DNA from 2 places in the Vibrio sp. 1580 genome. Region 2 is predicted to be linked to the other one. Evidence: riboswitches for the same ligand, from Rfam matches in the RefSeq annotation. Region 2 holds a riboswitch; the other holds the start of a gene.
What was found. Region 2 has a riboswitch for cyclic di-GMP ahead of R7093_RS13635 (TfoX/Sxy family DNA transformation protein). Riboswitches for the same ligand answer to the same signal wherever they lie in the genome.
Positions count from the first base shown of each region.

Region 1: another riboswitch for cyclic di-GMP. It lies ahead of gbpA (N-acetylglucosamine-binding protein GbpA); the one in region 2 lies ahead of R7093_RS13635 (TfoX/Sxy family DNA transformation protein).

Region 1 is NZ_JAWOVT010000003.1:289,309-294,072, forward strand. It holds gene R7093_RS06570 (patatin family protein) at 49-921, shown strand; gene gbpA (N-acetylglucosamine-binding protein GbpA) at 975-2,438, opposite strand; cyclic di-GMP riboswitch class I at 2,537-2,637, opposite strand; gene R7093_RS06580 (fasciclin domain-containing protein) at 2,910-3,410, opposite strand; gene R7093_RS06585 (cryptochrome/deoxyribodipyrimidine photo-lyase family protein) at 3,491-4,764, opposite strand, start outside.
Region 2 is NZ_JAWOVT010000007.1:233,113-237,876, reverse strand. It holds gene glgA (glycogen synthase GlgA) at 1-569, shown strand, start outside; gene R7093_RS13650 (alpha/beta fold hydrolase) at 679-1,482, shown strand; gene R7093_RS13645 (DUF2007 domain-containing protein) at 1,514-1,834, opposite strand; gene R7093_RS13640 (TVP38/TMEM64 family protein) at 1,855-2,541, opposite strand; gene R7093_RS13635 (TfoX/Sxy family DNA transformation protein) at 2,656-3,246, opposite strand; cyclic di-GMP riboswitch class I at 3,363-3,452, opposite strand; gene purR (HTH-type transcriptional repressor PurR) at 3,740-4,744, opposite strand.

The DNA.
Region 1 (4,764 bases), on a different contig from region 2:
TGATTGCACGAATTTCATTACTCTTTTGGCAAGGAGAATGGGGGAAATATGGCAACAAAAGCAATTGTAGTAGAAGGTGGCGCGATGCGAGGCGTCTTCGCAAGCGGAGTGTTAGATGCGTTTTTAGAGCAGAGTTATAAACCGTTTGATTTTGCAATCGGTGTATCTGCTGGTGCATCAAATTTGATTGGGTATTTGACCGACTACCCGCATCGCAGTATTAACGTCATTACTAAGCTGGCCACAAGTAAACGCTTTTTTGACCCGACTCGCTTCGTTAAAGGTGGGGACCTCATCGATGTGAAGTGGTTGTTTGAAGAATCTAATCGCTTGTATCCCGTCGATGAAAATAAACTGTTTAATGGCGTTCCTTTTCTCGCAGCGACAACAAATGTAGATACAGGGCAGGCAGATTACTATCGCGTGACACGTGATAATTTTCACCATGCGATTGAAGCGACAACAGCATTACCGATTGCCTACAAGCATACCCCTTGTTTTTCTGGCGGTTGTTATACCGATGGTGGGGTCGCTGACTCTATACCAGTGCGTGAGGCTTATCGTCGAGGGGCTCGCGACATAACCGTAGTACTCTCTCACCCGCTGAATTATGCCAAAAAGCCAGTTAAGACCACATGGCTGATGAAGAAACTGTTTGCGGAGCACCCCAAAATGGCGGGTGCGATGTTAAGACGTGCAGATAACTATAATCAATCATTAGAGTTTATTCGTAACCCTCCACCAGGAACACATGTTAGGGTAATTGCCCCACCAGATAATTTTCATGTTCAGCGCTTATCAATGCGACAATCCGTTTTACTAGAAGGGTATGAAATGGGGCTGATTGAGGGGCGAGCGCATCTCACTAGTTTATCTGGTGTTCATGGTTTAGACCGGGAAAATTGTCATTTTTGCGTTTGATTATAAAAGAGCCTCATAGTGAGGCTCTTTTTACTTAACGTTCGAAGGGTGATTTAGTTGACTTTATCCCAAGCCATCTCCCAGTGTGAACCTATTCCAGGCTCGTAATGGTTTGCGCTTTCTTTCCACTGCATACAGTAACCAGAGTATGGGAAAGGTTTACATTGATAAATGCCCCCGTCGCTGGCAAGCACTTTTGTGCCCGCAGTGTAGCTAGATAGTCCTTCAGGGAAGACAAAATCGTACTCACCAGATGGTGGTGGAGTAACTGACTCTTCTTTTAAGTGAAAGTCGAGTGTTTGCTGATCCACCAAGTTGCCATCTTTGTCCTTAATACGTGTCACGAGCATATGGTGACCCGGCTCTGATTTACTTAAAGCGAGCGATATCGCCTCTACCGAGCCGTCTTTCATTTCGTTTGCCCAACTTGCAAGTGGTTCGCGATGGTGATTGTAAACGGTGAGTTCTGCATTTAAATCGCCTTCAGCAGTTAGTGTCAGATCCAACGTTGTCGGTGTTGACTCAATGATATACTCGTCTGCTAAGCCATCTACTGTGAGTGAGTATTCTGGGACAGGAGTTTCAATGTTATAACCGATCTCTACTCGCTCAAGGCCGCTATTTGCTTGCAGATACACCGGATTAGTACCATAAACAGGAGTGAATTTATCCTCTGCATACTGCCCGGCTTGCAGTTTTGCTTGTTCTTGGTTTAGCTTAGTCGCGAGTGCGTAAGACCAGTTTTTCGCTTGGCCCATTGCTGCATCGGTAATTTCTAGTTCAGTTCTATACGCCACGTTTTCACCTGCTTGATCAAATACGCGCGTATAAACCGAATCCCCAATATTTAAATCCATTGTAGGAATAATTTGACCGCCTTGCTTCCAATCTGGAATTACGGGACTGTCACCATCAAATTTCACATCGATCACGTTATAAAATGAGGCTGCAGTGTCGCCAACATCCCATACTGCCAGGATGACATGGTATCCCTCGCGAGTAGGCACATTACATTGATGGCTTACCTGTTTCGGGGGTTGAACCATATTGCCGTCGACGACACAGAAAGGAGTTAAATCAAAAGAGTCTCGTGATAGTGAAGCGTTTGGGTTCCAATCAGGCTTGGTGATGTAATATTTCCAGTCGCGCGTCACGTGGTTAGCGGTAAATGTCCATTCAAAAGTTTGTGTACCTGCTTGAATAGGGCGTTTTACCCAACGGTCGGCAGTTTGCTCATCAAGGGCAGCTGCTAAAGCGGTTTCGGCACTCGCTATTTTACCATCGCGAGGCCCTGTTTCGGGAAAGCCATCAGGGCCTTCAACGCTTTGCGGTTCATATTGAATCGCACCGCAGTTATTATTTTTTTCGTTAGTATCTGGCGTTGGATACTTACATAGTGCCGAGCGACTTGCAGCGACACCACCATTGGTTTCTGATACATAACCGTGAGCCGCAGTACCTGAGCTAATGCTTGCAAGTGCTAACGCGAGTACGGATTTGGTTGGAAATGATTTCATCACATGTCCTCTGTTATGGCTGACAAACTAGTGTCACACCCCGGCGCATGCTGAGCATAAAGCAACGCTACAGAAATTGGACTTCTGTAACACTGCGTCATGGTAACCCCGCTATCATGAGCATTCTTTTAGATTTTTAAATGCTGACAGACCGGAAGCTTTGCGTCCCACCCTTTCGAATGGTTTGCCGAAATGTGATTGAGCAGCCAAAATTTAGCTTAAGAATTTACATGTGGAAAAGTAAACGTCACTGACATGGAATCCTGTTCTCAAATTGAAAGATAACGATATCTTAACCTCGTCAATATTGTGCAGTGTCGTCTTGCAAGGTATTGATTTTAATTTTGTTTTTATCTTTTTTATAGTCATGGTGAATGTGTGGAGGTTTGTTGGGGATAAGTGGAGAGGAATCGTGCTAAGGGTGGAAGAAGTTCTGTCTAAAGGGCGGAGTGTACCGCCCTTTGAATGGTGTTATTTCGGCATGATGACAGTATCAATCACGTGAATGACACCGTTTTTAGCTTTCACATCGGTTGCAATGACATTTGCATCGTTAACCATGACTTTATCCCCCATGGTTTTAATCATCACATCTTGCCCCTGAACCGTAGTCGCTTTGTCTAGCTTAACAACATCGGCAGCCATCACTTTCCCCGGGACGACGTGATAAGTCAAAACAGATACTAACTTGTCTTTGTTTTCCGGCATTAAGAGCATGTCGACTGTGCCGTCTGGCAGTTTTGCAAAAGCGTCATCCGTTGGTGCAAAAACAGTAAATGGGCCTTCCCCTTTGAGAGTGTCAACCAAGCCCGCTGCTTTCACCGCAGCAACAAGCGTATTGAAAGAGCCGTCGTCAGCGGCAACGTCGACAATATCGGCTTTCATCATGCCATGCTCATGAGCCTTGACGGGAAGCATAAAAGATAATGTCGCCATCAGTGTCGCCGCGATAACTAAGATACGTTTGAACATAGTGTGTTCCTTACTAGTTGAGGGTACAGCGGGTTCCCTTGAGTGTGTTTGCATTTGTACGCATCGTGATTGAAAGATGATCATCGCGTCCTACTTTCTTTTGAGGGCCTAACATGTCGCGCAAGAATTCGTCTGCCTTCTTGTTTCACATCGGCTCGTTTCCGCCACGCCCATAAGCGCTCTCTTGCTGCCTTAGCTGTGTTGTCTGGTGCGATAATAGGTGCAAGGTAACGGCTATCTGGCTGCAACTGATACATGACAGCTTCCATCTGGGTCATTGTCCAGGGCTCGAATAAAAGAGGGGGAGGAACCATTTGTAACTCAGGCACCCACTTGTAGATGAACGTACCGTTAGGATCATGTTCTTGGGCTTGCTTGATCGGATTATAAATACGGATTGTGTTAGTCCCGGTTACTCCTGCTTGCATTTGGAATTGTGGGTAATGAATTCCAGGCTCAAAGTCGAGAAACAGTTGCGCTAAATGCGTTACACCTACTCGCCAATCCATGTTCATGTGGTGAGTAAGAAAGCTAACCAGCATGGCACGCATGCGAAAGTTAATGTAACCAGTGTGGTGCAAACAGCGCATGCAGGCATCAATCAAAGGTACGCCAGTATGCCCGGATTTCCATGCTGCTAACTTTTCTTCATCGAAAGTACTACTTTGTTTAATCAATGGTTCGTAAGCCCGATTAACGCAGTAAAACTCCATGTCGTATTCCGATTCGAATTTTTGGATGAAGTGACAGTGCCAATGAAGCCGTGAAGACAATGCAATTAAGCTGCGACGAAACCCAGCGACTTGCCAGTGTTTCAAAAGGTATTGATACACTTCACGCAAGGATATGTTACCCCAAGCGAGATATGGAGAAAGTCGAGTACAGGCTGTGCGTGAGGCTGTGGGACTAGAAATGCTTCGATAGTAATCACGACCTCGACGATGGAAAAAGTCCTCTAGTGTTTTCCAAGCGAGCCGGCTTCCTCCCGTTTGCATTCCTTTGCATTTTGATAGCCAGGATGATGGTGGCGAAAACGAACAGCCGAGAGCTTCTGCATCCAATGAATGCAATAAGTCGGTTTGGAGCTCAATAGGGCTTATTGAGGCTCTCATGACAGAGTCCCAATGTTTGTCCCAACCTTGCCGGTTTATTGCACCTCTGATTACAGCACCGTGTTCGAATTCAAACCAGTCGATGTTATGCTCATACAGCCAAGCGGCAACTTGTCGGTCTCGTTCAAAGGTGCAGTTGAGTCCTATTTCTTGGTGAGAAAAAACAGCGTTGATTTGATATTGCGCTTGAATTGATTGGAAACATGCTAAGGCATCGTCAAACAGCACCGTGATTCGATGCC
Region 2 (4,764 bases):
CCGAAAAAAATGTAGCTATGTTCGGTATGGTTTGTCGGTTGACCCAGCAGAAAGGCGTTCATTACTTGTTGCCTGCTTTGGCCGATTTTTTGAAGCACGATGTTCAGCTAGTTGTCGTTGGGACCGGAGACCCTGTTCTTGCCGCTCAGTTACGAGAGGTTGCCGCGCAGTTTTCTAGCAAATTTGCCTTTGTAGAAGCGTATGACAATGAACTTGCGCATATCGTTGAAGCTGGTTCTGATTTCTTCTTGATGCCTTCTGAGTTTGAACCATGTGGCTTAAACCAAATCTATAGTATGGCTTATGGGACATTACCGATAGTACGCGGTGTTGGTGGCTTAAAGGACAGCGTTAGCGATTATGATGTAAACCCATCTGAAGCAACGGGGTTTGTTTTTTTCGAACCGACACCGCAGGCATTGTTGTTAACGATGCTAAGGGCACTGTTGCTCTACGCTCAAAACGAGCCTGAAGTGAATAAAGTACAGTTGCACGCGATGCAACAAGACTTTTGTTGGCAAAAGGCCGCAGAATCTTATTTGCAGCTTTACCACTCAGCGTTAGTTTGACTTAAAATTGTAACGAAAGGCACCGAATGAGGTGCCTTTATTATCTTGAGTAAGGGGAGTGTGGTAGGATGGCTTTTTACTCAATAGCACGATCTTTTTGATACTCAATATGACCCAGCCGCTACTTTTTCATAAAACCTATTTGCACCCTACTAGTAATGAGTGGGTTGTATTTGTGCACGGTGCTGGTGGTAGCTCTTCTATCTGGTTCAAGCAAATTAAAGCTTACAAGCAACACTTTAACTTATTGCTGATCGATTTAAGAGGTCATGGAAAGTCAAATCAGTTACTTAAAGAGCTCATAGCTAGCCGTTATACCTTTACGGAAGTTACCCAAGATATTTTGAAAGTATTGGACCATTTAAAGATCCAATCCGCTCATTTTGTCGGTATGTCGCTTGGTACTATTATTGTTCGAAACCTTGCTGAATTGTCATCAGAGCGCGTACGTTCGATGGTGCTCGGCGGTGCTGTCACAAGGCTTAACACTCGTTCTCAGATATTGGTGAAATTAGGTAATTTTTGTAAGCATATCCTACCGTACATGTGGCTCTACAAACTGTTCGCTTATATTGTTATGCCTCAAAGAAGCCAACGAGAATCTCGCCACCTTTTTATTCGCGAAGCCAAGAAGCTTTGCCAAAAAGAATTTAAACGTTGGTTTATTCTTGCCGCTGATGTAAATCCGTTAATGAAATATTTTAAAGATCGAGAGTTACCCATTCCGACTCTTTACTTAATGGGCGACAGGGATTACATGTTTATTAAACCTGTCAAAGAAATGGTTGCAGCACATAAGCTCAGCATTTTACGAGAAATCCCGAATTGTGGTCATGTATGCAATGTAGAGCGTCCAGAAGACTTCAATCAACACTCCATCGAGTTTATTAAACAGCAAGCTGTATGTGCTTAAAACTGAGTGCATCCACTGAATAGGAGAGCCGCTATAGCTCTCCTAGTTGATATCCACATTGCCAACATGCACCAAATTGCCCTTCGTTTATTTCATGACATTTTGGGCATTGCCAATCTTGATACTCATGCCTATCGGATTGTTTTCGATATGCTTTTACTATTTCTTCAGCTTTCATCTTTTGTGCAGTGTCAAAAAGCCACACATAAGGATCGGTATCATCACCAAACGGCAGTTCTCCTTTTAAGCCGAAAATACCTTCTCCACGAACTTCACAGTAAATTTGTTCCACTTTAAGCAGCTCACATACAATGTGTGCTTCTGCTGGGTTTTTAGCGATAAATATTTTCATCAAAATACCCACTTCACCAATTACGAGTTTTGCTGACTTGGTGTCGGCCTTACTTTATTCATAACCCATTTAGTGATGATTGGAAATAGTCCCAATAGCGCAAAAGACGCTAATACTGCGGGTGAAACAATGCCCGATAGGCTTTCAATTGTTGCTAATTGAGTACCTGCATTCAGATATACGGCTGTGCCTGGCAGCATACCTATTTGGCTAGTGAGATAAAATCTACCTACAGACATCGGCGTTAAGCCCATCAGTAAGTTGATTAGAAAGAAAGGGAATACAGGGATTAGACGCAAGGAAAATAGATAAAAAGCTCCGTCTTTTTCGACACCTTGATTAATTGCGTTGAGTTTATTTCCGAATTTGTTTTGTACCCAGTCACGCAATAAGTATCGGCTGCTCAAGAAGGCCAGTGTTGCCCCCATAGTGCTAGCGAAAGAAACCAGTAGCAAGCTTGTCCAAAAACCAAATAAGGCTGCACCAAGTAAGGTGACTACTGCCGCTCCTGGGATAGAAAAAGCGGTAATTGCAATGTAGGTAAAAAAGTAAATCGCAGCCGAGAATACAAAATTCTGATCGATGTATGTAGTTAGTGCTTCTTGTTGGGCTTTTGCATTCTCTAAGGTTAAATACTGGCCAAAGTTAATACCTAAAAAGACGATAGCCGCTAGTAGGATGAGACCTAAAATCAGTTTCTTATTCATAATTTTGATTCCAATTTGGGATATATGTAATAAGACAGTAGGAAAACCGAAAAAATTTCACAAAAAAACCGCAGATTAGACTGCGGTTTTACAAGATAGTTTTTAGGCCGACTTTTATTGGAGGCCGTTCATCAACTCATCTCGGCGAGCTTGAGGTACCACACTCCAATGAGTGCCGTTGATAGCACCTTCTAGTGCCCATAGCAACTCAATGTTGACGGTTGCAGAGTGCGTATCTCTTATCGCTTTATAGGCGTTAAGCGCACCTTCCTCTTCAAGCTTCTCTACGGATTCGATGCCGGCTTTTTTTAGCATGCGCTCGGTAGCCAGTCGTAAGTTAGGCAAATCTTTCAAACGGTTAGGCTTTGTACTTGCTTGCTGTTCTTTCTCAAGCTTTGCCTTTTTCAATGATTGATTCGCTACTTCGATTAAGCGTTCGCTTGATTCCCATAAATCGCTGGAAATAGCGTAGTACTTTGTAACGACTGGAAAGCCACGTTTTTTATAAACGTAAGGCTTTAGCCCTTGTTTCTCGAAGTCAGATGAAGTTTTTTGGTCTGCTCTGATATGAAGCTGATTGTTTACCACTAGTGCAAACATTGTTTCATCAGCGAATAGTCCGAAGCCACCAAACATTGAGCGCGACTTGATATTACCAAGTGCCTCAAACAGCTTCATAGAGTCTTTGAGTATCGGTTTATCCATGTTTTGTTATCTCGGTGTAATTAATATTACGCCACCAAAAGTCAGGTCCGAGAGAGTAGCAAACATGCGTAAAAACAATGTCATTACAGAGTAAAGTCATTGCTTACACACTTGCCATCGGTAACCCCGCTACCTTCCATATCGTAATATGGTTCAGGCCGGAGGCTTTGCGTCCCACTCTTTCGAATGGTTTGCCCTGTGCGTGACACAATGAGCATACTTCTTATATTGAATTAACATCACGGTTTAGCGTTAAAAGTGTGATTTCGGTTCAATAAAAATGATAGATTGAATGCTCTATTTTGCATATGGAAAGGTGCAAATTGGCCTTTGAAAAGGAGTTCTTAATATATATTACATTTATATAAAACAGGGAGTTAACGTTAGTCAATTGTTATTAGAGTGGTGTGAAGTATTAGAGAATGCTTAATTTTTCCAAAAAAATAAGCGCCCCTGTAGAGCGCTTATTTAACACGGTTAAATACAGTGAAATTTAGTTCATTTTTTTCACAGTATTTCGAATAACAAGCTCAGGTTGCATTTCGAAAATTCGTTTTTCGTGTTCTTTATCTTTGATACGCTCAAGTAGAATTTCGAATGCATTTTTACCAACACGACGTTTAGGTTGGTGGATAGTCGTTAGCGGTGGAGAGAAGTATTCCGCAAGCTCGATGTTGTCGTAGCCGATCACTGAAATATCTTCAGGAATTTTGATCCCGTTTTGTTGCAAGCGGCTCATTAGGCCTAGAGCCATTGTGTCGTTAAAACAGAATACCGCCGTCGGGCGCTTGTCCATTGCGGTAATTTTATCTGCAACTAATACGGCCGTATCACATTCAAAGTTACCTTCAAGGATCCAGTCTTCATTTACAGCTAGGTTTGCTTCGCTCATTGCGCGACGGAAACCTGCAATGCGCTCTTGGCAAGCAAGCTTTTCAAAATGACCGCTTAGACAAGCGATATCCGTATGACCATTGTCAATCAGATGTTTGGTTGCAATGTAGCCACCTTCTTCTGAGTTATCCATGATCTTGTCTGCTTGTGAGCTCTCTGGGCCCCAATCCATGACCACTTTAGGAATGTCCGCATGACGGTCAAGCATCTCTTTTAGTTCTTCGGTTAAGTCAGAACACATCACTAGGATGCCATCAACGCGCTTTTCAGCCAGCATACGAATGTAATCGCGTTGTTTTTCGTAAATCCCGCCTGTGTTACATAAAATCAGAGTATAGCCTTGGCGGTAACAGTAGCTCTCAACGCCATCAATCACTTCTGAGAAAAATAGGTTAGTTGATTGAGTTACTAACATGCCAATCGTACGAGTTGAGTTGCATTTTAGGCTGCGTGCAACGGCACTTGGCGCGTAATTTAGCTCGTCAACGGCTTTCATTACTTTTTCTTGCGTTGCTTCTGCAACGAAACGCGTTTTATTGATAACGTGCGAAACTGTCGTAGTGGAAACGCCGGCTAAGCGAGCAACGTCTTTTATCGTGGCCATAAATGGTGTCCTGTATCGAG